DNA from 4 places in the Nocardia callitridis genome. Region 4 is predicted to be linked to each of the others. Evidence: riboswitches for the same ligand, from Rfam matches in the RefSeq annotation. Region 4 holds a riboswitch; each other region holds the start of a gene.

Evidence for each region. A riboswitch is a leader RNA that binds a small molecule or an ion and turns the genes downstream of it on or off. The one in region 4 is predicted to bind cobalamin.
Region 1: another riboswitch for cobalamin. It lies ahead of ABEA50_RS11110 (ABC transporter substrate-binding protein); the one in region 4 lies ahead of cobN (cobaltochelatase subunit CobN).
Region 2: another riboswitch for cobalamin. It lies ahead of ABEA50_RS07945 (CbtB domain-containing protein); the one in region 4 lies ahead of cobN (cobaltochelatase subunit CobN).
Region 3: another riboswitch for cobalamin. It lies ahead of metE (5-methyltetrahydropteroyltriglutamate--homocysteine S-methyltransferase); the one in region 4 lies ahead of cobN (cobaltochelatase subunit CobN).

The regions. Positions count from the first base shown of each region.
Region 1 is NZ_BAABJM010000002.1:503,540-508,877, reverse strand. Features, by position in the region: gene ABEA50_RS11110 (ABC transporter substrate-binding protein) at 1-1,653, opposite strand, end outside; cobalamin riboswitch at 1,665-1,842, opposite strand; gene ABEA50_RS11105 (helix-turn-helix transcriptional regulator) at 1,916-2,869, opposite strand; gene ABEA50_RS11100 (DinB family protein) at 2,977-3,510, shown strand; gene ABEA50_RS11095 (VOC family protein) at 3,724-4,131, shown strand; gene ABEA50_RS11090 (M20/M25/M40 family metallo-hydrolase) at 4,762-5,338, shown strand, end outside.
Region 2 is NZ_BAABJM010000001.1:1,862,653-1,867,990, reverse strand. Features, by position in the region: gene ABEA50_RS07970 (A/G-specific adenine glycosylase) at 1-113, shown strand, start outside; partial or broken gene ABEA50_RS07965 (zinc-dependent metalloprotease) at 480-667, shown strand; partial or broken gene ABEA50_RS30915 (cupin domain-containing protein) at 658-882, shown strand; gene ABEA50_RS07955 (alpha/beta fold hydrolase) at 1,045-1,824, opposite strand; gene mhuD (mycobilin-forming heme oxygenase MhuD) at 1,885-2,202, shown strand; cobalamin riboswitch at 2,294-2,481, shown strand; gene ABEA50_RS07945 (CbtB domain-containing protein) at 2,512-2,706, shown strand; gene ABEA50_RS07940 (CbtA family protein) at 2,697-3,503, shown strand; gene ABEA50_RS07935 (hypothetical protein) at 3,740-4,189, shown strand; gene ABEA50_RS07930 (OsmC family peroxiredoxin) at 4,812-5,249, shown strand; gene ABEA50_RS07925 (ABC transporter permease) at 5,280-5,338, opposite strand, start outside.
Region 3 is NZ_BAABJM010000002.1:1,933,864-1,939,201, reverse strand. Features, by position in the region: gene metE (5-methyltetrahydropteroyltriglutamate--homocysteine S-methyltransferase) at 1-2,090, opposite strand, end outside; cobalamin riboswitch at 2,237-2,456, opposite strand; gene ABEA50_RS17555 (pyruvate carboxylase) at 2,715-5,338, shown strand, end outside.
Region 4 is NZ_BAABJM010000002.1:874,893-880,230, reverse strand. Features, by position in the region: gene ABEA50_RS12795 (MFS transporter) at 1-1,545, opposite strand, end outside; gene ABEA50_RS12790 (TetR/AcrR family transcriptional regulator) at 1,675-2,304, shown strand; cobalamin riboswitch at 2,281-2,403, shown strand; gene cobN (cobaltochelatase subunit CobN) at 2,437-5,338, shown strand, end outside.

The DNA.
Region 1 (5,338 bases), 370 kb from region 4:
GCGGCTGGTGATGTGGCGTCGCACGTTCGACACGGTGTAATCGGCCCACTCCGGCCCGGTCACCACCGTGAAGTATTTGAAGGTGCCCGCGACAACATAGGCCTGCTCGGCCACCAGAATTCGCTGCGCGCGCTCCAGTAGCTGATCGCGGCGCCCTGGATCGAATTCACCACGCAGTTGTCGGCCGATGTCATCGATCTCGGCATTCGCGACACCTTGCGCATTGGACGAACCACCGGTGGTCCACCGCACCAGGTACGGCTGGACGGGATCGGCGGTGCCCGAGAGCGAACCACTGAGCGCCACCGACGATTCCCACGCCGTCGGGTCCTTCTTCACCTCGGCGGAGTCCTCGGCATTGTCGATGCGCAACGCGAATCCGGCCTTGGCGACCTGATCCTGAATCGCGATCGCCACATCATTGGTCTCCGGGCCCTGCGCCTGGGTAACGAAGCGCACCACCAGTTTCCGTCCGTCCTTCTGCCGGATTCCGTCGGGTCCGGTCCGCCAACCCGCATCGTCGAGCAGCCGTTGGGCCGCATCGAGGTCGTGCACCTGATCGGCAACGGCGAACGGCATGTTCTGCGGATAGAGCCCGGTGGCCGCCTCGAATTGGCCGTTGCCGACATCGGCGGCGACGGCCTCGTAGTCGATGGCGGCGGCGAAGGCCTTGCGCACCGCGACATCCGTGAAAATCCCCGCCTTGGCGTTCATCTCCACCAACAGCGACTGCAACGCCTCCGGCGACGACAACACGTGCGTGTCGGAGTCACCCTGGAGTTCGAGCTGCGCCGAGGTCGACGGATAGAACGCCATATCGGCCTCGCCGCTGCGCACGCCGGCCAGGCGCGCCTGCTCGTCGGGGACCACCCGCACGGTGACGCCCCGCAGCGGCGGTGGGCCCTCCCAATGCCGCGGATAGGGAGCCAAAACCAGATTGTCGGGCGACCATTCGGTGATCTCGTAGGGCCCCGAGTAAGCACCGGCGCCGACGATCTTCGCCGAATCACCGCCCGCGGCCGCCATCGCCGCGACATCGTAGATCTGCAAGGAGTTGTCGCGAGCTGCCAGCGCCGCGGGCACCATGGCGTTGGGTCGCGGCGTGGTCAGCACGACCTTTCCGCCTTCGACGGTCGCGGTGGTGGCGGGATCCAAATACACCTGTGCCGCCGAGGACCGTGCGATCTGCCTGGTGAGCGCGGCGGCGACAGCGGGAGCGTCGACGGGCGCGCCGTTTTGGAAGGTGACACCGTCGCGCAAGGTCACCACCCAGCGGGTGTCGCCGTCGCGGGAGACGTCGCGGGCCAGCCAGGGTTGGACCGTGCCGTCCTCGGCGACCTGCAACAGATTCTCCGCCACGCCCCAGTCGAACAGCCAGTTCGTTCCGGTGCCGATCGGGTCGAGCCCGGCGATCTTGTAGGAGTTGTAGATCGTCAGCGTGCCGTCACCGGACTCGCGTAATCGGTGCGCGGCGGCCGCCGCGTCTGTCGGGGTATCACCGGCCCCGCAGGCGGGCAACACCATCGCGACAGCGAGCAGTGCGGCCGAGATGACGGCACGGGTGGAACGCCGACGCGGTAGGACATCGCGGGCATGGTCGGGTAGCCGCACGGCGTGACGCCGAGCGCGGCGAGTGAACACTCGCATCTTCATCCTCGTGAAATTCGATCCTGAACTGCGGAGCAGGTGTCCTGGCTCCCGGATCAACACTCGCCTTCGGCCTTCCAACCCAGGCAGGTCGTGGCCATCGGATGAAGGTTTGCTACTCGGTCACAGTTGCGGGACAGCCCCGGATTCGCACCGGTGTTCCCTGCGCAAGGAACTTAGCATCAGCCGTCTCGTCGGTTTGCTGCCCGAGGCGCGCATGCCATGCCGGAACGATCGCCGCCGGGCCCGTTCGAGCACGCGACGTCGTTCAGACGCGGGCGAAGCGGGCGCCCCAGGCCCGGAGCTCGTCGCGCAGTGCCTCCGGCTCGATCACGTCGAATTCCGCGTTCAACGTGCCGAGGCCCATGATCGGCCATTCCATGGAGTCGGCGCTCATCAGGACTCGGCAGTGGCGCAGATCGATGGTCTCCACGGTGCACCAGCGGCCGATGCGCTCGCGCACATACTGCGCGGGCGCACGGACCACCACCTCGATCCGGTGGGGCCGGCGCGCCTGATCCATTCCGGCACGGACGAATTCGGCGGCATCGGCGGCGGGAAGTTCGCGCGGACGGAACCGAGAACCGTCGCCCGACGGGTCGACGAGCCGGTCCAACCGGAAACTGCGCCAGCCGTGCCGGTCGAGGTCGTAGGCGACGAGATACCACCGGCGACCCAGTGCGACAAGGCGATGCGGCTCGGTGTGGCGCTGCGTTCGCCGACCGCCCACGGCGGTGTAATCGAATCGAAGACGCTCATTGTCGCGGCACGCGGTGGCGACGGTGGTGAGCGCGACCGGATCCGTACCCCGGCCGTCCGGTGCGCTCCACGCCGCGGGCACGGTCATCGTGCGCAAGGCGTCGACGCGTTGACGCAGGCGCGGGGGCAGCACCTGAATCACCTTGGCCAGCACCCGAACCGAGGGTTCCGCGAGCCCCTCAACGGTCCCGTGCACGGCCGCCTGCATGCCGACGACCAGCGCTACCGCTTCCTCGTCGTCGATCATCAAGGGCGGCAGCGCGGCACCCGGCGTGAGCTGGTAGCCGCCGTCGACACCCCGATGCGCCTGCACCGGGTATCCGAGTTCGCGCAACCGCTCGACATCGCGCCGCAGGGTTCGCCCCGAAACCTCTAGCCGATCGGCCAGTTCGATGCCCGGCCAGTACTTGTGTGTCTGTAGCAAGGACAGCAGTCGCAGTGTCCTGACGCTGGTGTTCGCCATATTTTCCAGTCTTCCCGCTATTGCGGACAGAAAGTGACCGCAATAGGTCATAGCGTAGCCATCGACGCACGAACCGACCATTGAATCCCCAGTTCGAAAGGCTGACCATGACCTCGACAACGCCCGTCGACCCGACCACCTCGACCGAACGTGACGACCTGCTCGCCGAGTTGAACCAGGCACGCTTCTTCCTGCGGCACACTGCCCAGAACCTCACCGACGAGCAGTCCGCGGCGCGCACCACCGTCAGCGAGTTGTGTGTGGCTGGCCTGATCAAGCACGTCACCGAGGTCGAACGCAACTGGGTCGGCATCATCCGTGGTGACAATTCGGGCATGAAGGACTTCGATGACATGACCGAAGCGGATTTCCAGAAGCGGGTCGACGAGTTCAAGCTGCTGCCCGGTGAAACGCTCGCAGAGGTCGTCGCGGCCTACGACGAGGTGGCGGCCGAGACCAATGCCCTCGTCGCGACTATCGATCTGAACAGCCGGTGGCCACTGCCGAAGGCACCGTGGTTCCAAGAAACGAGCAGGTCGACCCGCCGCGTGCTCATCCACATCATTGCCGAAACCGCCCAGCACGCGGGCCACGCCGACATCATTCGCGAGGCGATCGACGGTCAGAAGAGCATGGGCTGAGCGCAGCCGGCTTGCCTACCGGCGGCGCCGGTGGTGGTCGTGGGTCGAGCTCCCCGAGACAAGGTGCTAATGTCGCCCGCGTGACTGCCGGGTCGGCTATCAGCCGTGAGCGAGACGGGTTCCCGGCTGCTCCTTGATCGTCGGGCGGGCCCGAGGCCCGCCCCCTCCATGAGTGAAATCAGATCAAAAACCCCATGGAGGAAGGAGTTTCCTATGCCACATCCACAGGTGGATGTACGTTTCGACCACACCATCATCGCCGCGCGCGACAAACATGAGTCCGCACGATTCTTCGCCGAGATCTTCGGCCTGCCCGAACCGCTGGAAGCGGGACACTTCGTCGCGGTGTATTTGACCGACGGGCGGGTGCTCGATTTCGCCGTGCCGCCGATCGATTTCCCCGGCCAGCATCTGGCATTCCTGGTCAACGACGACACGTTCGACCACATCATGGAACAAGTCCGTGCGCGAGGTATCCCGTACTGGGCCGGTCCGCAGCTGATGGGGCCGGGTGAGATCAACACCAACCATGGCGGGCGAGGCGTGTATTTCGACGACCCGGCAGGTCACCATCTAGAAGCGCTCACCGCCCGCTACGAGGGCTATCCTGACCTGACCTGACGACTCGGTGCTGCGCCGGACCCCGTCCCCGGCGTAGCACGGGCCGGGCCGCCTCGAAGCACCGACGTACTCGCGGCGCCCGAGGATATCCTCGACGGTGCGCTCGACGCCGAGTTCGGCGTTCCCGTCGGCGAGCGATCTGGCGGTGCCGTAGTGGTCTTGATCGGCGCGACAAGATCCAATGAGGCGCTCGACGCGCTCCCGGCCCCTGCGGCGCGGAGATCGATGTCCTTGCCCGGTGTGCGATTCCGGACGGTGACCGCGAATCGTCGGTGGAGCACGGTGGCGGCCGTAGCCTGCTCCATCGTACCTGGTCCGAGAAATGGCAGTCGAGTGTTGTTCTCCGCCATGTCATTTCGGTCATCGAAAGAAATCTCGCGATCCCGACCCGGTCTGCTTCGACCCTGCTGGGAAGCCAGTGTTGCCACAAGTACGCACTTTCGAGTCGGGTACTTGGCGTCAGTGCGTGAGCAGGACGCGTTTTCCTATCCCGACACAGGAACGAGACCGGGCCGGGCGATTGCGATCAACGTGAGGCCAACCCCGGACCGTGGTGTTCTCGCTCGCGCACCCGCCCGGTGGGGGCGCCGTCGGCGGGCGGCTGCCGTGCAGGGTGGTAGGAAAGGGGACGTGTCCGCAACTGGTGAAGCATCAGATCCGAAACAGAACGTACGCGCCGTGGGCGAAGTCGTGGAGTTGGTCAGCAAGCTGATCCGCTTCGACACCTCCAACACCGGCGACCTGACCACCACCAAAGGTGAGCAGGAGTGTGCGCGATGGGTGATCGAGCAATTGCAGGAAGTCGGCTACGAAACCGAATACGTGGAATCCGGGCAGCCGGGACGCGCGAACGTCTTCGCCAGGCTCAAAGGTGCCGATTCCAGCCGGGGCGCGTTGATGATGCACGGCCACCTGGACGTAGTGCCCGCCGAGGCCGCCGACTGGAGCGTGCACCCGTTCTCCGGTGCCGTGCAGGACGGCTACGTGTGGGGTCGCGGCGCGATCGACATGAAGGACATGGTCGGAATGACGCTGGCGGTGGCACGCCAGTTCAAGCGCGAAGGCACGGTGCCACCGCGTGACCTGGTGTTCGCGTTCCTCGCCGACGAGGAGAACGGCGGCAAGTGGGGTTCACAGTGGTTGGCCGACCACCGTCCCGACCTTTTCGAGGGGATCACCGAGGCGGTGGGTGAGGTCGGCGGGTTTT
Region 2 (5,338 bases), on a different contig from region 4:
GGGACACCGGCCAACGCAACCGCGCGCTGGATTCGTTGCTGGTGGACGGACTCATCGAGCAAACGGACGACGGCTTGTTCGCCCTGGCTGGCGAGGGTGGGGCAAGCGCGTAGCGGATCGATGAACACCACCGCACCCTGCCCGACGCGATGCGCGCGTCACGCGACCGCGAACGTGGCGACGGGTCATCGCGGGTCCGGTTCATGGGCGCACCCTCCCCTAGTGCGGCGTACTGGACCGTGCTGCCGTAGAGCGTGTCGCCGATTCCGGCGATGTAACCCGCGACACAGACGACGATCAGGCGCACCAGGCCGGCCTTGAGTCCGAGGTACGCGCTTGGAGTCACCGCCCGACGACTGACAACAAGGTCGAAGGAAGCCACAGGCCAACCGGTGAACCATTCGAGAATCGCGGCAAACCGGTCGAGGCCACCTCGGTAGGCGCGACGGCCAGGTTCTCCCGCCTGGACTCGAAAGTAGGACCCGTTCCGCGGCGACGAGGGCGAATTGCTTCTGGTCGCACCGAATATCGTGGCCGTCGAGCGCGCGCTCCGCGTTTGCCCATCGATTTCCGCCCGTGGCTTTGCCCGCACGAAGTGACCGGCCGAGTGCGATTCTCTTCGGCGTCGTGGTTGGCCACCGGAGCAACCGAGATGGCGTGGACGCTCTGGCAAGTTTGCTCGAAGGTCCGCGTGCGCGCGGTGCGTTCGTGATGTGTTCTCTGCTCGAGCCGCCGTGGTCGCTGCGCGTCGAGGACGAAGCGCCGCTCACCGTGGTGGCGATGGTGCGCGGCGGTGCGTGGATCGTCACCGACACTGCGCCCGCGCGGCAGCTGTGCGCCGGCGACATCGCGATCTTCGGTGGTCCTGACCATTACACCGTGGTCATTCGGTGCTGGAAATCATCCCCGGTCTTGTTGTCCCGGACGCTGAACGAACGAACGTGCGGCCGCGTCAGCGGTTCGACAAGCGCGAGGACCTCGCCGACTCGAACTGATTCGGCGTTCCCCTGCGCGACTGTAGGTAGCGGCTCAGGGGCTCCGGGCTCAAAGCACCTCGCGCAGAAACCTTTCCACCTCGGCCCGATACCGCCCCGGCTGATCGTCGTGCACAAGATGCCCCGCGTCGGGGACGAGCACGTATTCGGCGTCGGGATGTGTGCGCGCCATCTCGCGCATCTGGCCGGGCGGGGTAATCGTGTGCTCGCCCTCGAACAACAGGGTGGGAACGCGCAGCGCACGCCACTGTGGCCAGAAATCGCGGGTGCCCCATTCCTCGGAAATATCGCGGAAGGTCTCGACCGAGCCGTGCAGTCGGTAGCCGTCCGCGTCGCGGGTGAACGAGTTCAGGAAGTACTCCCCCGCCACGGGGCCGAAATACGAGAGCACGGCTTCCGCGTCCGGGAACGGTTGCGGCCACGCATGGATCATGGCCGCCCAGTTCGCGGCGGTTCTTCCGGTGAAATCGGGGGCGATGTCCTCGACCACCAGCGCGCGCACCCGATCGGGGTGCGTCGCGGCGAAGACCCACCCGTGCAGGCCGCCCATCGAGTGTCCGATCACCACCATCGGTTCGGTAATCGACGCGGTCGCGGCGGCGAGGTCGCCGACGAAGGCTTCTGTCGTCAACTCCTTTGGCGCGGGCCGTCCATGCCCCGCCGCGTCGAAGGTGTGGACATGACCGAACTCGCGTACCCACGGCAGCTGCGCATGCCAGGTGCGCGCGCTGCCCATCAGTCCGTGCAGTAGCAGGATCGGTGCCCCGGTGCCGCCTTCGTCGTACAACCACTCGGCTGGCCGGGCTGGGTTCTCCAGGTTCTCCAGCATCGGCTTCAACAATACGAGGCACCGCGCGTTGCCAGGGCGGCAGGCGCTAGCTTGGTTGGTATGGCTGTTGTGAAGATCAATGCGATCGAGGTTCCCGAGGGTGCCGGCCCCGAGCTGGAGAAGCGCTTCGCCCACCGGGCGCACGCGGTGGAGGGGTCGCCGGGCTTCCTCGGCTTCCAGTTGCTCCGTCCCGTGGCTGGCGAGAACCGGTACTTCGTTGTCACCCAATGGGATACCGAAGAGTCGTTCGCGGCATGGCGCGACGGACCCGCGCGCGAGGCGCATGCGGGCGAGCGGGCGAAGCCGGTGTCGACGGGTGCCTCGTTGCTGGAATTCGAAGTCGTTCTCGACGTCACGAACGAGTCGGCCGCGAAGTAGCGTCCGGCGTTCGTCCGCGACGCGGGCGCGGGCTCTATACCGCGTCGACCTGCACCGCGACTCGTGTCGACGGTGGTGTGCGGCGCGCGCGAAAGTATTGACGGCGAGTGGCACCGGGTGCCACAGTGCAGGAGACAAACGCGAGGGTGATGCGGGAATTCCGGTGTGAATCCGGAGCGGTCGCGCCACTGTGTTCCATGCACCGAGGGTGTTCCATACACCGCGACGATTCCTCGGGTGCCGGGAAAGCCAGATACCGGCACCCCCGCGTCCACCATTCACGGGACGCGCATCCCAAGGAGGACTCGCATGGCCATCGCGCACACCCCGAGCCGGGCAGCCGACTCACTCGCCGCCGTACTGGTCACAGTAGGTGTCGTACTTCTCGCACTCCTCACGCTGTACCTGGTGGGTTTCGACCAGGGTGCTCTCTCGCGTAGCGGGATGTACATGCATGAGCTGATGCACGATGGACGCCACCTGCTGGGGCTACCGTGCCACTGACCGGTTCGTTCACCACACTGCTGCTGCGCGGTCTGTTGGCCGGCCTGGTCGCCGGTCTGCTCGCCGCCACCGTCGGGTACTTCGTCGGCGAACCCCAGGTGGATGCCGCCATCGCCATCGAGGAAGCACACTCCGCCGGGGACGGCACGCCGGGGACGGACGAGCACGGCGCCCCGCAAGCCGGTTCACCCGAGGGACATTCGCACGGCGACGAGGAAGACCCACTGGTGAGCCGCGCCGGACAAAAGTTCGGCCAGTTCCTCGCACTCGGCCTCGCCGGACTGGCGTTGGGCGCGATCTTCGCCACCGTCGCCCATTTCGCGCGTCGGTTCACCGGCGTCGCCGGCCCGCGCCTGGCGCTCGGGCTCGGACTCGCGGGCTGGGCGGCGATCGTCGCGGTGCCGTTCTTCAAATATCCGGCCAACCCGCCCGCCGTCGGCGATCCCGACACCATCAATGACCGCACCCTGCTCTGGTTGGCCGCGGTTCTCCTCGGTGCCGTCGCGGTAGGTGCCGGGGTGTATGTGTATGCGCTGCTGCGGAAGCTGGCCGCGGCGCGGTTACTCGGCGGGGTCGCGGCCTTCGTCGTCGTGGTGATTCTCGGCTACGTTTTGCTGCCGGGCGTGAACGAGGTGCCCGCGGACTTCCCCGCCGATCTGCTGTGGCGTTTCCGGGTGTCGTCGCTGGCCGAGACCGCGACGCTGTGGGCGAGCCTCGCCCTCGGGTTCGCCGCGCTCACCGAATTCGCCTCGCGCACTGATACTCCGGTACGAGAGCAGGTCACCACTTCGGGTTGATCCCCGCGCGGTGGGGAAACGGCAGTGTGGATCGCATGATCGACTCTGCCCTTTCCTTGTGGCCCGCCCCGCTGCGCGCAGCCGGTCGTGGAAAATCCCGCCGGCGCGCCGGCACACCGGCGGCCGACGAACTGCCCGCCCAGGACGGTGGTACAACCCCGAATACGGTAGAAACACCGACCACCGGGGCGCACCGCCGGTCCCGAACCATCCGGCCGCACACCGGAACACCGCAGGTGAACGATCCGAATCCGACGCCGCGGGCAATCCGCGTCGCGTTCGTCGGCTTCGTCGTCGCCCTGTTGGCGGGTGTCGTCGAGGCGATCGCGCAAACGGCGCTCGCGGCAGGCGATACCCACCCCGGCAGCCTCGCGACCGCCCTCACCGTCCGACTGACGATCTACCTTGTGGTGTTCGCCGCCGCGTTGCGTATGACCTACGGCAGCCGGTGGGCGCGCCGAGTACTCGCTGTCGGTATCGGCATCGTCGGACTGGCCTCGTTGCTCATCGAGCCGCTGGCACAAGCGTTGTCCGCCGACCAGCTCGGCGATCTGTTCACCGACGTCACCACCGAATTCGTGCTCATCTTCGTGCTACGGACGATCCACGTCCTCGCGGTTCTGGTCGCCGTCCCCGCGATGTATTACCGCACTCGGGCATACTTTCGAACGAGTGCTCGGAGCTGACATACCATCAACCGGAAAGCTCCCACCGCCCGCGATCGCCAGACACCGGCAGCGGTGTCGAAACCTCCCCGCCGCACGCTCGGCCGCTGAGATGGCGGACCCGCGCGGCACTTTCGACCATGCGCATCCTCTGACTTGTCCGCACGGCCGTACGAACTCGCTGTCGACCGAGTCATGACGGCTTTGCCGCCGGCCACGCTGTATCGAACATGGACCGATCAGTTCGACGTGTGGTTCGCGACGCCGGGTTCGGTGCTGATGGGCGGAGCGGTGAACGACCCCGCCTGCTTCGAGACCGAGCACCACGACATACGTAGCCCGCACTACGGGCCGGTATCTGGCGGTTGGTCCCCGACGAACTGTTCGAGCTCACCTGGACCACCGGCGCAGGTGGGACCGCAGGTGCTGAAACCGTACTGACGGTGCGCTTCGCCGCTGCTTCGACGGGTTCTTCGAATTCAGCTGTCCTAGAACGGTTTTGCCGAAACTGCCGCCCGCGCTCGGCATCGCGGGGCCTGGGCGCTGCTGCTCGATCAGCTCGATCGGCGAACCGACGTCCTCGACTGATCGATCGGAGTACGTTCGAGGCGAACCCCGATGATCAACACCGAAAGGACTCTCGATGCCCACACGTAGCGCGCGCACCTCGTGGACCGGTTCCCTGGAAGCAGGCTCGGGCCAGGTGGAACTGGCCAGCTCAGGGATCGGCAAGTACGACGTGTCGTTCCCGAAGCGTGCCGCCGACAACGCCGACGGCACCACCAGCCCTGAAGAGCTGATCGCCGCCGCGCACTCGTCCTGCTACGCGATGGCTCTTTCCGGTGAGATCGGCGGCGCGGGCGGCACGGTCGAGGCCCTGGACGTGCACGCCGATGTATCGCTCGGACCCGATCCAGCGGGAGGGTTCAAGATCACCGGCATCAAGCTCACGGTGCGCGGCAAGGTCTCCGGCCTCGACGCCGCCGCGTTCGCCACCGCCGCGGCGACCGCCAAGGCCGGTTGCCCCGTCAGCAAGGCGCTCTCGGGTGCCGACATCACCCTCGACGCCGCCCTGGCGTAACTCCACCGGACATCGAACCTGCCGCGCGGGTCAGATCAGGTCGCGGCGGCGCATCAGCACGATCGTGCCCGCGACGAACAGCACCGCGT
Region 3 (5,338 bases), 1.1 Mb from region 4:
ATGTCGTACACGCCGGGGCCGACCCCGAGGTCGAAGCCTTCCGCGTTGAGGTCGTCGAGCACCTCCATGTGCGAGCGGGCCGCCTCGATCGAAGTCACGTCGGCATCCAGCCCGGCGATGGCGTCGATCACCGCACCGAACTCCGAGTAGCACAGGTGCGTGTGGATCTGGGTCGTGTCCGCGACACCCGAGGTCGCCAGCCGGAAGGACTGCACCGACCACTCGAGGTACGCGGGCTGGTCGACCGCGCGCAACGGCAACAACTCGCGCAACGCGGGCTCATCGACCTGAACGATGCGGATACCCGCACCCTGCAGATCCACCGTCTCGTCGCGAATCGCCAAGGCCACCTGCCGCGCCGAATCGGCCAACGGCTGGTCATCACGCACGAACGACCACGCCAGAATGGTCACCGGCCCGGTGAGCATGCCCTTGACCGGCTTCTCGGTCAGGGACTGCGCGTAGGTGATCCAGTCCAGCGTCATCGCCGTCGGCCGAGCCACGTCCCCGAACAGGATCGGCGGACGCACGCACCGGGTGCCGTAGGACTGGACCCAGCCCAACTCGGTCGCCGCGAAGCCATCGAGTTGCTCGGCGAAGTACTGCACCATGTCGTTGCGCTCCGGCTCGCCGTGGACCAACACGTCGAGGCCGAGTTCCTCCTGGAGCGCGATCACCTCGGCGATCTCGGCGCGCATCCGCCGGATGTACTCCTGCTGATCGATCTCACCCTTGCGCAGCGCCGCCCTGGCCAACCGGATGGCCGAGGTCTGCGGGTAGGACCCGATGGTGGTGGTCGGCAGCGACGGCAGTCGCAGTCGATCCCGTTGCAGCGCCCTGCGTTCCTCGGCGGGCGCCCTACGCAGGGCCTCGGCGTCGAGCCCGGCCAGTCGGGCACGCACCTGTGGATCCTCCAGCCGGCGATCCGCCTTACGCGAGGCCAACGCCGCACGCGTGGCGGCCAATTCGGCGCCGATCGCCTCGGGACCCTCGGCCAGCCCCGTCGCGAGCAGCCGCACCTCGGCGACCTTCTCCGCGCCGAAGGCCAGCCACGAACGCAGCCGCTCCTCCAGCCCGGTCTCCACCGCCAGGGTGTAGGGCACGTGCAGCAGCGAGCACGAGGTGGATACCGCGACGCTGTCCGCACTGCCGAGCAGGGTGGCGAGCATGGCAAGACCATGGTCGAGATCGGCGCGCCAGACATTGCGTCCATCGACCAATCCCGCGACCAACAGCTTGTTCGCCAACGCGGGGACCTCGGCCACCGCGGCGACATCGACACCCGCGGTGAAATCGAGTGCGACCGCATCGATATCGGTCCCGGCCAGGGCGGGCAACGCCGCATCGGGGTGACCGAAGTAGGTGGCCACCAGGATCGCGGGACGTTCGGCCGCCGAGGACAATTCGGCGTAGGTGGTGCGCACCGCGTCGAGTTCGTCCGCCGTCAGATCGGTGACGAGCGCCGGTTCGTCGAGCTGTACCCACTGCGCGCCCGCCTCGGCGAGCAGTCGCAGCAATTCGCGATACAGCCCGACCAACTCGCCCAGTCGGTCCAGCGGTGATCCGGTGGCGGACTTGGCCAACTTCAGGAAGGTGATCGGCCCGACCACCACCGGCCGAGCCGGTACGCCCAGCTCGATCGCCTCACGCAGCTCCTGCAGTACCTTCTCCGGATTCAGCGAGAACGTCGTGTCCGCGCCGATCTCGGGCACCAGGTAGTGGTAGTTCGTGTCGAACCATTTGGTCATCTCCAACGGCTCGACGGTGTCGTTACCGCGCGCGGCGGCGAAATACCGATCCAGCGGATCCGCGATATCCGCGACCCTCGGCGGCAACGCGCCGAGCAACACGGCGGTATCGAGTACCTGGTCGTAGTACGAGAACGTGCCTACCGGGATCGAGTCGAGGCCGGCGGCCAGTAGTTCGGCGAACTGATCACGCCGCAGGTCCCGTGCGACGGCGTGCAGCGCGTCGGCATCGATCCTGCCCGCGAGATAGGACTCGGTGGCCCGCTTGAGCTCACGCCGCGGGCCGACCCGTGGGAGTCCGAGAACTGTTGCGGTGAACGGCTTCTGAGATGAAACAGTCATGTGGCTTCTCCAGTGCTGAGGTAGCAGACCATCGCCGGGGCGTGCGGAGAACCCTTCGACCCGCCGGAGAACCCGGTAGGGGAGCCCGACACATCGAAGTAGTGGTCCGCGCGCCCATATCCACGAGGCGGTGGCCGCCGGATACGGCGTATCCGGCACAGTTGGCAGGTCTTCGGACTCACAGGCACCGACCCCTACGGGCCGACCTACTGACCGTCGCTTCCCGAGCGACCCGCTCGCGCGTGCCGTGCTCTCAGTGCGTCATGACGGTGGTCGTTCCTGCATACCGCTGCGGGACAGTCCCGGATTCCCACCGGGTTCCCTCTTCACCGTTTCGTCCTGCGGACGATCGGGCTCGGCACCTCCGCACGACGTAGGGGCTCCATCTCGTACGCGCTTCGGTGAACCAGCTGCACCCTCGAGCATAGGCGTTCGAACGCGGTGCCCGCGCCCGGTGTCCGGTCACCCAGCGCGCGGGCGCAGTCGTGCCAGCGCACGGCCCGTGTGGGGGATGTTTCCGCCATGTCACCCGGACTTCGCAACGCTGCCATGTTCGGTTGTGAAGATCGGCGAGATCGGGAGTTGCCTATAGTGCCTGGGCTGAGCGCCAGGTACCTTGAATCAATGTTCTCGAAAGTGTTGGTTGCAAACCGTGGTGAGATCGCGATCCGTGCTTTCCGCGCGGCGTACGAACTCGGCATCGGGACCGTCGCCGTGTTCCCGTACGAGGATCGTAATTCGGTCCACCGACTGAAAGCGGCCGAGGCGTACCAGATCGGCGAGGAGGGCCACCCCGTCCGGGCCTACCTCTCGATCGACGCGATCATCGATGCCGCCGTGTCGGCGGGCGTCGACGCCATCTACCCCGGTTACGGATTCCTCTCCGAGAACCCCGATCTCGCCGCCGCGTGTGATCGTGCGGGCATCACCTTCATCGGTCCTTCCGCGCACGTGCTCGAACTGGCGGGCAACAAGGCGCGTGCGATCGATGCGGCACGGGCCGCGGGGCTTCCCGTGCTTCGTTCGAGTGCGCCCAGTGCCGACGTCGACGAATTGCTCGCGGCCTCGGCGGAATTGGACTACCCGATCTTCGTGAAGGCGGTGGCCGGTGGCGGCGGACGTGGCATGCGTCGTGTAGCCGAGCCGGAATCGCTGCGGGAGTCGATCGAGGCCGCCTCGCGCGAGGCGGAGTCGGCGTTCGGCGATCCGACCGTGTTCCTCGAGCAGGCGGTGGTGAACCCACGCCACATCGAGGTACAGATTCTCGCCGATCGCCACGGCGAGGTGATTCACCTTTTCGAACGAGATTGCTCGGTGCAACGACGGCATCAGAAGGTTGTGGAGCTCGCACCCGCGCCGAACCTGGATCCCGCGGTGCGCGAGCGCATCTGCGCGGACGCGGTGGCGTTCGCGCGCCAGATCGGCTACAGCTGCGCCGGCACGGTGGAGTTCCTGCTCGATGAGCGCGGCAACCACGTCTTCATCGAGATGAATCCGCGTATTCAGGTGGAGCACACGGTGACCGAGGAAATCACCGATGTCGATCTGGTGCAGGCGCAAATGCGGATCGCGGCGGGGGAGTCGCTGCGTGAGCTGGGGCTGAGTCAGGAATCGATCACGGTGCGCGGCGCGGCGTTGCAATGCCGCATCACCACCGAGGACCCCGCCAACGGATTCCGGCCCGACACCGGCAGGATCACCGCCTACCGCACGCCGGGTGGTGCCGGTGTCCGCTTGGACGGCGGCGCGACCCTCGGCGCGGAGATCGGCGCCTACTTCGATTCGATGCTGGTGAAGATCACCTGCCGTGGAAGGGATTTCGACGCGGCGGTGAGCAGGGCCAAGCGTGCGCTCGCCGAGTTCCGCATTCGCGGCGTGAGCACCAACATTCCGTTCCTGCAAGCGGTACTCGACGATCCGGATTTCGCGGCGGGACACGTCACCACTTCGTTCATCGAGGAACGCCCGCAGTTGCTGACTCTGCGCGGCTCGGCCGACCGCGGCACCAAGATCCTCAACTACCTCGCCGACATCACGGTCAACAAGCCGCACGGTGAGCGTCCGACGACGGTGTACCCGCACGACAAATTGCCGAACATCGACCTCACGGTGGCGCCGCCGGACGGTTCGCGGCAGCGGCTATTGCGTTTGGGGCCGGAGGGTTTCGCGCGCGACCTGCGTGCACAGCGGGCGGTGGGCGTTACCGACACGACATTCCGTGACGCACACCAGTCCCTGCTGGCGACGCGTGTGCGGACCAAGGGCCTGCTCGGTGTCGCGGGACACGTGGCACGGTTGACACCGGAGTTGTTGTCGATCGAGGCTTGGGGCGGCGCGACTTACGATGTGGGCCTGCGGTTCCTGTACGAGGACCCATGGGAGCGGCTGGCCGCCCTGCGCGAAGCGGTGCCGAATATCTGCTTGCAGATGTTGCTGCGTGGCCGCAACACCGTGGGGTACACGCCGTATCCGGAGCGGGTGACGCGCGCGTTCGTTTCCGAGGCGACCGCGACCGGCATCGATATCTTCCGCATCTTCGACGCGCTCAACAATGTCGACCAGATGCGCCCCGCGATCGACGCGGTGCGCGAGACCGGCACCGCGGTCGCCGAAGTCGCGCTGTCCTACACCGGCGACCTGTCCGACCCCGACGAGACGCTCTACACGCTGGACTACTACCTGAAGCTCGCCGAGCAGATCGTCGAGGCGGGTGCGCACGTCATCGCGATCAAGGACATGGCGGGACTCCTGCGCGCCCCCGCGGCGGCGACGTTGGTGTCGGCGTTGCGCGCACGGTTCGACCTGCCGGTGCACGTGCACACCCACGACACGCCCGGCGGCCAGTTGGCGACCTACCTCGCGGCGTGGCAGGCGGGCGCGGACGCCGTCGACGGCGCGAGCGCGGCATTGGCGGGGACCACGAGTCAGCCCGCGTTGTCGGCGATCGTGGCCGCCGCGGCGCACAGTGAGTTCGACACGGGGCTGAGCTTGTCGAGGGTATGCGACCTGGAGCCGTACTGGGAAGCGTTGCGGAAGGTGTACGCGCCCTTCGAATCCGGGATTCCCGCACCGACGGGCCGGGTATACACCCACGAGATCCCCGGCGGTCAGTTGTCGAATCTGCGGCAGCAGGCGATCGCGCTCGGCTTGGGGGACCGGTTCGAGGAGGTCGAGGCCAGATACGCGGCGGCGGACCGATTGCTCGGCCGCCTGGTGAAGGTCACCCCGTCGTCGAAGGTGGTCGGCGA
Region 4 (5,338 bases):
GGAATCCACCTGGGAAGCATCGGATTTCGCCGACGCATCCGGTTCGCGCCTGCGTCCTGGCGCCCAGAATGCGACCACTGCGGCGGCGGCCAAGGCGCAGATGCCTAGCGCGATCGCGGCTTGGCCCGCGCCGTGGAGGAAGGAGATCTTGGCGAGTTCGGCGAGTTGGTCGCCCGCGGGCCCGATTCGACCGGTGATTTCCAGGGTGGCGGCGAGCGAGTCGCCGACCGGCCCCCGTGCGGCCTCGGGTACCAACGGCAGCGCTGGTGCGATCCGATGGCTGTACCCGGCGGCCAAGATGCTGCCCGCGACCGCGATGCCGATCGCGGCGCCGATCTCGCGGGCGGCGTCGTTCACGGCCGCCGCGACACCGTGCTTCTCGACCGGGGTGCCGGTGACGATCGCCGCCGTGGCGGGCGAGGTGCACAGGCCGACGCCGGCGCTCATGATCAGCAGCGACCACAGCAGGTCGAAATAGGTGCTGTGGATGTCGAGGCGCGCCAGGGTGAGAAACGAGATGCCGATCACCGCCAGGCCGATGCTCATCGGCAAGCGGGGCCCGAAACGCTCGGCGAATCGGGGGATGAACACCGCGATGAGGACCATGGGCACCATCATCGGTGCCAATACCACGGCAGAGATCAGTGGTCGATAACCCAGGATGAGCTGAAGGAACTGGACGATCACCATGAAGCTGCCGAAGCTCACCATGAACTGGATGGTGACCACCATGGTGCCGCTGCCGAAGCCGCGTTCGGCGAACAACTTGATATCCAGCAGCGGATGGGCGACCCGCGATTCGATCCACACGAACAACCCCGCGGCCACCGCGCCGCCGAGGAATCCGCCGAGCACCACCGGCGACAGCCATCCCCGTGTCGGCGCCTCGATCGCGGCCACCACGACCAATCCGACAGCGGCGGCGACCGCGGCCGAACCCCACAGATCCAATGCCGGTCGTTGTTCATCGACCGACTCGGGGACCGTGAACGCGGCCGCGAGCAGTGCCAATCCGGCTAGCGACATACCGAGGAAGATCGACGTCCACGACCAGTATTCGAGCAGGAGCCCCGAACCGATGATGCCGAGAATGGCTCCGGCGCCGGCCATTCCCGCCCACAGGCCGATGGCGCCGCCTCGGCGCTCCTCGGGAAAGCTCGCGGTGAGCAGTGACAGCGTCGATGGCATCACGAACGCGGCGCCCGCACCGGCGAGCGCGCGGGTGCCGATCAGCCAGGTCGGATCGTTGACGAGCAACGGCACCGAAGACGCGGCCGCGAACACGCAGAGTCCCACGATCAGTACGACACGGCGTCCGTAGCGGTCGCCGAGCGCGCCGGCGGGCAGTACCAGGCAGGCCAGCGCCAGGGTGTAGCCGTCGATGATCCAGGTCAGCTCCTTCTGGGTGGAGCCGGTCGCGCCCGCGATCTCCGGGAGGGCTGTGTAGAGCGCCGCCATCGACGCGATCACCAGTGTCACCGCGAGACTGGCGACGACGAGCGTCCACCGTTGCGTGGCGGAGAGGCGGGTCGTGGTGAGTTCCATCGAGCCTCCGAAGTACCATGACAGAGCTAACAGGACTATCAGTATCGCTACGCTACTATCAGTATCATAAGTCGCGGAACAACAACAGACGCAGGCGAGTTCGAGAGGGGACCGGCGCAACTCATGACCATGACCGGTGCAGCCGACATGGATCCACGCAAGGCGCGCTCGCGTACCAGGCTGCTCGACGCCGCCGCGAGCTTGCTGACATCCGGTGGGGTGGAAGCGGTGACGATCGAGGCGGTCACCCGCATGTCGAAGGTCGCCCGCACGACTCTCTACCGGCACTTCGACAGCGTCGTCCGGCTGCGCGCCGCCACGCTGGAACGCCTGCTGCCCCCCGGTATCGAGCCGGCGCCGCAGGGCCCGCTACGCGAACGGTTGATCGATCTGCTGGTTCGACAGGCCGAGGTGGTCGACAACGTGCCCCTCCAGATCTCGACGTTGGCGTGGCTCGCGACGGGCGAGGGCACCGACACCGGCGACGTGAGTGAACTGACGGTGCTGCGGCAACGGCTCATCGAGCAATACCGCGTGCCCTTCGATCAGCTCTTCGATGCTCCCGAGGTGCGTGACCAGCTCGGCGAATTCGACACCACCCAGGTATTGTCGCAGCTCATCGGCCCGATCGTGTTCGTGCGGCTGCTCGGCATCTCCCCGACGACGCCCGCCGATTGCGCGCGGATCGTCGATGACTTCCTCGCCGCGCGATCGGTGCGTGGTGGGCAGGCGGATCGGGCACCGCGGGCCGACGGGTAGCATCTGCCGTGCTCGGCGGGCGACGAGGAAACCGGTGTAAATCCGGTGCGGTCGCGCCACTGTGAACAGCCAGACCCTCTCCGGCGAGCAGCAACCCCCGATGGGCGCGTAACCCGAGGAAGGCCGTCACCTGTGATTTTGCTGCTGTCCACCTCCGACACCGATCTGCTGAGCGCGCGCGCGAGCGGCGCACGCTACCGGTGGGGCAATCCCGCCCGACTGTTGGTGGAGGACCTGCCCGCCTTGCTCGACGGCGCCGAGTTGGTGATCGTGCGCATTCTCGGCGGTAAACGAGCATGGGAACCGGGGTTGGACGCGGTGCGCGCGAGCGGCGTCCCGATGGTCGCGCTCGGCGGTGAACTCGCGCCGGACGCGGAATTGATGGAGTGTTCCACCGTGCCGGGCGGTGTCGCCGCGGACGCGCACAACTACCTCGCCGCGGGTGGTGCGGACAATCTGCGTCAGCTGTACAACTTCCTGTCCGACACCGTGTTGCTCACCGGCCACGGTTTCGAGCCGCCGGTGCAGTTGCCGAGCTGGGGCGAGCTCGAGCGTGCGGCGGCGCCGCACGAGGTCGACCGCCCCACCGTCGCGGTGATCTATTACCGCGCACAGCATTTGGCGGGCAATACCACCTACATCGAGGCCATGTGCCTGGCTGTCGAGCAGGCGGGTGCGCGGGCACTGCCGTTGTATTGCGCCTCGCTGCGCACGGCGGAGCCGGAGCTGATCGACACACTGCGTCGGGCCGATGCACTGGTGGTCACCGTGCTGGCGGCGGGCGGAACCAAACCGGCTACCGCCTCGGCGGGTGGCGAGGACGAAGCGTGGGACGTCGGCGTGCTGGCGGACCTGGACGTGCCTATCCTGCAAGGCCTTTGCTTGACCAGTGGACGGGCGCAGTGGGCCGCCAACGACGACGGGCTTTCGCCACTCGACGTCGCCACGCAGGTGGCGGTGCCGGAGTTCGACGGCCGCATCATCACGGTGCCGTTCTCGTTCAAGGAGTTCGACGCCGACGGGCTGTCCACCTACGTGCCCGATCCTGAGCGAGCCGCACGGGTGGCGGGCATCGCGGTGCGGTACGCGCGCCTTCGTCACATTCCGGCCGAGCGCAAGCGGGTGGTGCTCATGCTCTCGGCCTATCCGACCAAGCACGCGCGCATCGGTAACGCGGTCGGCCTGGACACCCCGGCCAGCGCGATTCGACTGCTCACCGAGATGCGTTCGGCGGGTTACTATCTCGGCGAGCCGGGCGAGATTCCCGGTCTGGAGGAGCGCGACGGCGACGCGCTCATTCACGCGCTGATCGCGGCGGGCGGGCAGGACCAGGACTGGCTGAGCGCGCAGCAGTTGGAAGGCAACCCGATTCGCATCGGCGCCGAAGAGTACGCCGCATGGTTCGACACCCTGCCCGAGGATCTGCGCGCGGCGGTGATCGAGGCGTGGGGGCCGCCGCCGGGCGAGCAGTACGTGGATCGCTCCGCCGACCCGAAGGGCGAGATCGTGATCGCCGCTTTGCGTTTCGGCAATGTGGTGCTGATGGTGCAGCCGCCGCGCGGCTTCGGTGCGAACCCGGTCGCCATCTACCACGATCCCGATTTGCCGCCGAGCCACCACTACCTGGCCGCCTATCGCTGGCTCAGTGCCCCGGCGGGTTTCGCGGCCGACGCGATGGTGCACCTGGGCAAGCACGGCAACCTGGAATGGCTGCCTGGCAAAACCCTCGGCATGTCGGCCTCCTGCGGCACCGACGCGGCGTTGGGTGAGTTGCCGCTGATCTACCCGTTCCTCGTCAACGATCCCGGCGAGGGCACGCAAGCCAAGCGTCGCGCGCACGCCACCCTGGTGGACCACCTGATCCCGCCGATGGCACGCGCCGAAAGCTACGGCGATATCGCGCGGCTGGAGCAATTACTCGACGAGCACGCCAATATCTCCGCGCTCGACCCCGCGAAACTGCCCGCCATCCGCCAGCAGATCTGGACGCTGATGCGCGCGGCGAAGATGGATCACGATCTCGGCCTCGCCGAACGCCCCGACGAAGAGGTGTTCGACGACATGCTGTTGCACGTCGACGGCTGGCTGTGTGAGATCAAGGACGTGCAGATCCGCGATGGGCTGCACATCCTCGGGCAGGCGCCCGTGGGTGCGGCCGAACTCGACCTGGTGCTGGCGATGTTGCGTGCCAGGCAGCTGTGGGGTGGTGAGCGGTCGGTGCCTGGTCTGCGCGAGGCACTCGGGCTCGACGAATCCGGTGACGCCGCACGCGAATCCGTGGACGCTGCCGAAGCGCGGGCCCGGGAACTGGTCGCGGGATTGCAGGCGGCGAACTGGTCGCCCTCGGCGGTAGCCGACCTCACCGACGAGGAGAACGTGCGCCAGGTGCTGCGTTTCGCCGCCACCGAGGTGGTCCCGCGCCTGCGGGAGACCGGCGTCGAGATCGCGCGCGTGCTGCACGCGCTCAACGGCGGTTTCATCCCCGCGGGCCCGAGTGGTTCGCCGCTGCGCGGGCTGATCAACGTGTTGCCGACGGGACGCAATTTCTACTCGGTCGACCCCAAATCTGTGCCCTCGCGTCTGGCCTGGGAAACCGGTCAGGCCATGGCGGATTCGCTGCTGGAGCGCTACCTGGCCGACCATGGCGAATACCCGAGGTCGGTCGGCTTGTCGGTGTGGGGTACCTCGGCCATGCGCACCTCGGGTGACGACATCGCGGAGGTGCTCGCGCTGCTGGGTGTGCGGCCGGTGTGGGACGAGGCCAGCCGCAGGGTGGTGAGTCTCGAGGTCGTCGACGCGGCCGAACTGGGTCGTCCCCGCATCGATGTCACGGTGCGCATCAGCGGGTTCTTCCGCGACGCCTTCCCGCACGTGCTCGCACTGCTCGATGACGCCGTGGTGTTGGTCGCCGAACTCGACGAGCCCGACGAGGCGAATTATGTGCGCGCGCACGCGCGGGCCGATCTGGCCGAGCACGGCGACTCCCGCCGCGCCACCACCCGCATCTTCGGTTCCAAGCCGGGTAGCTACGGCG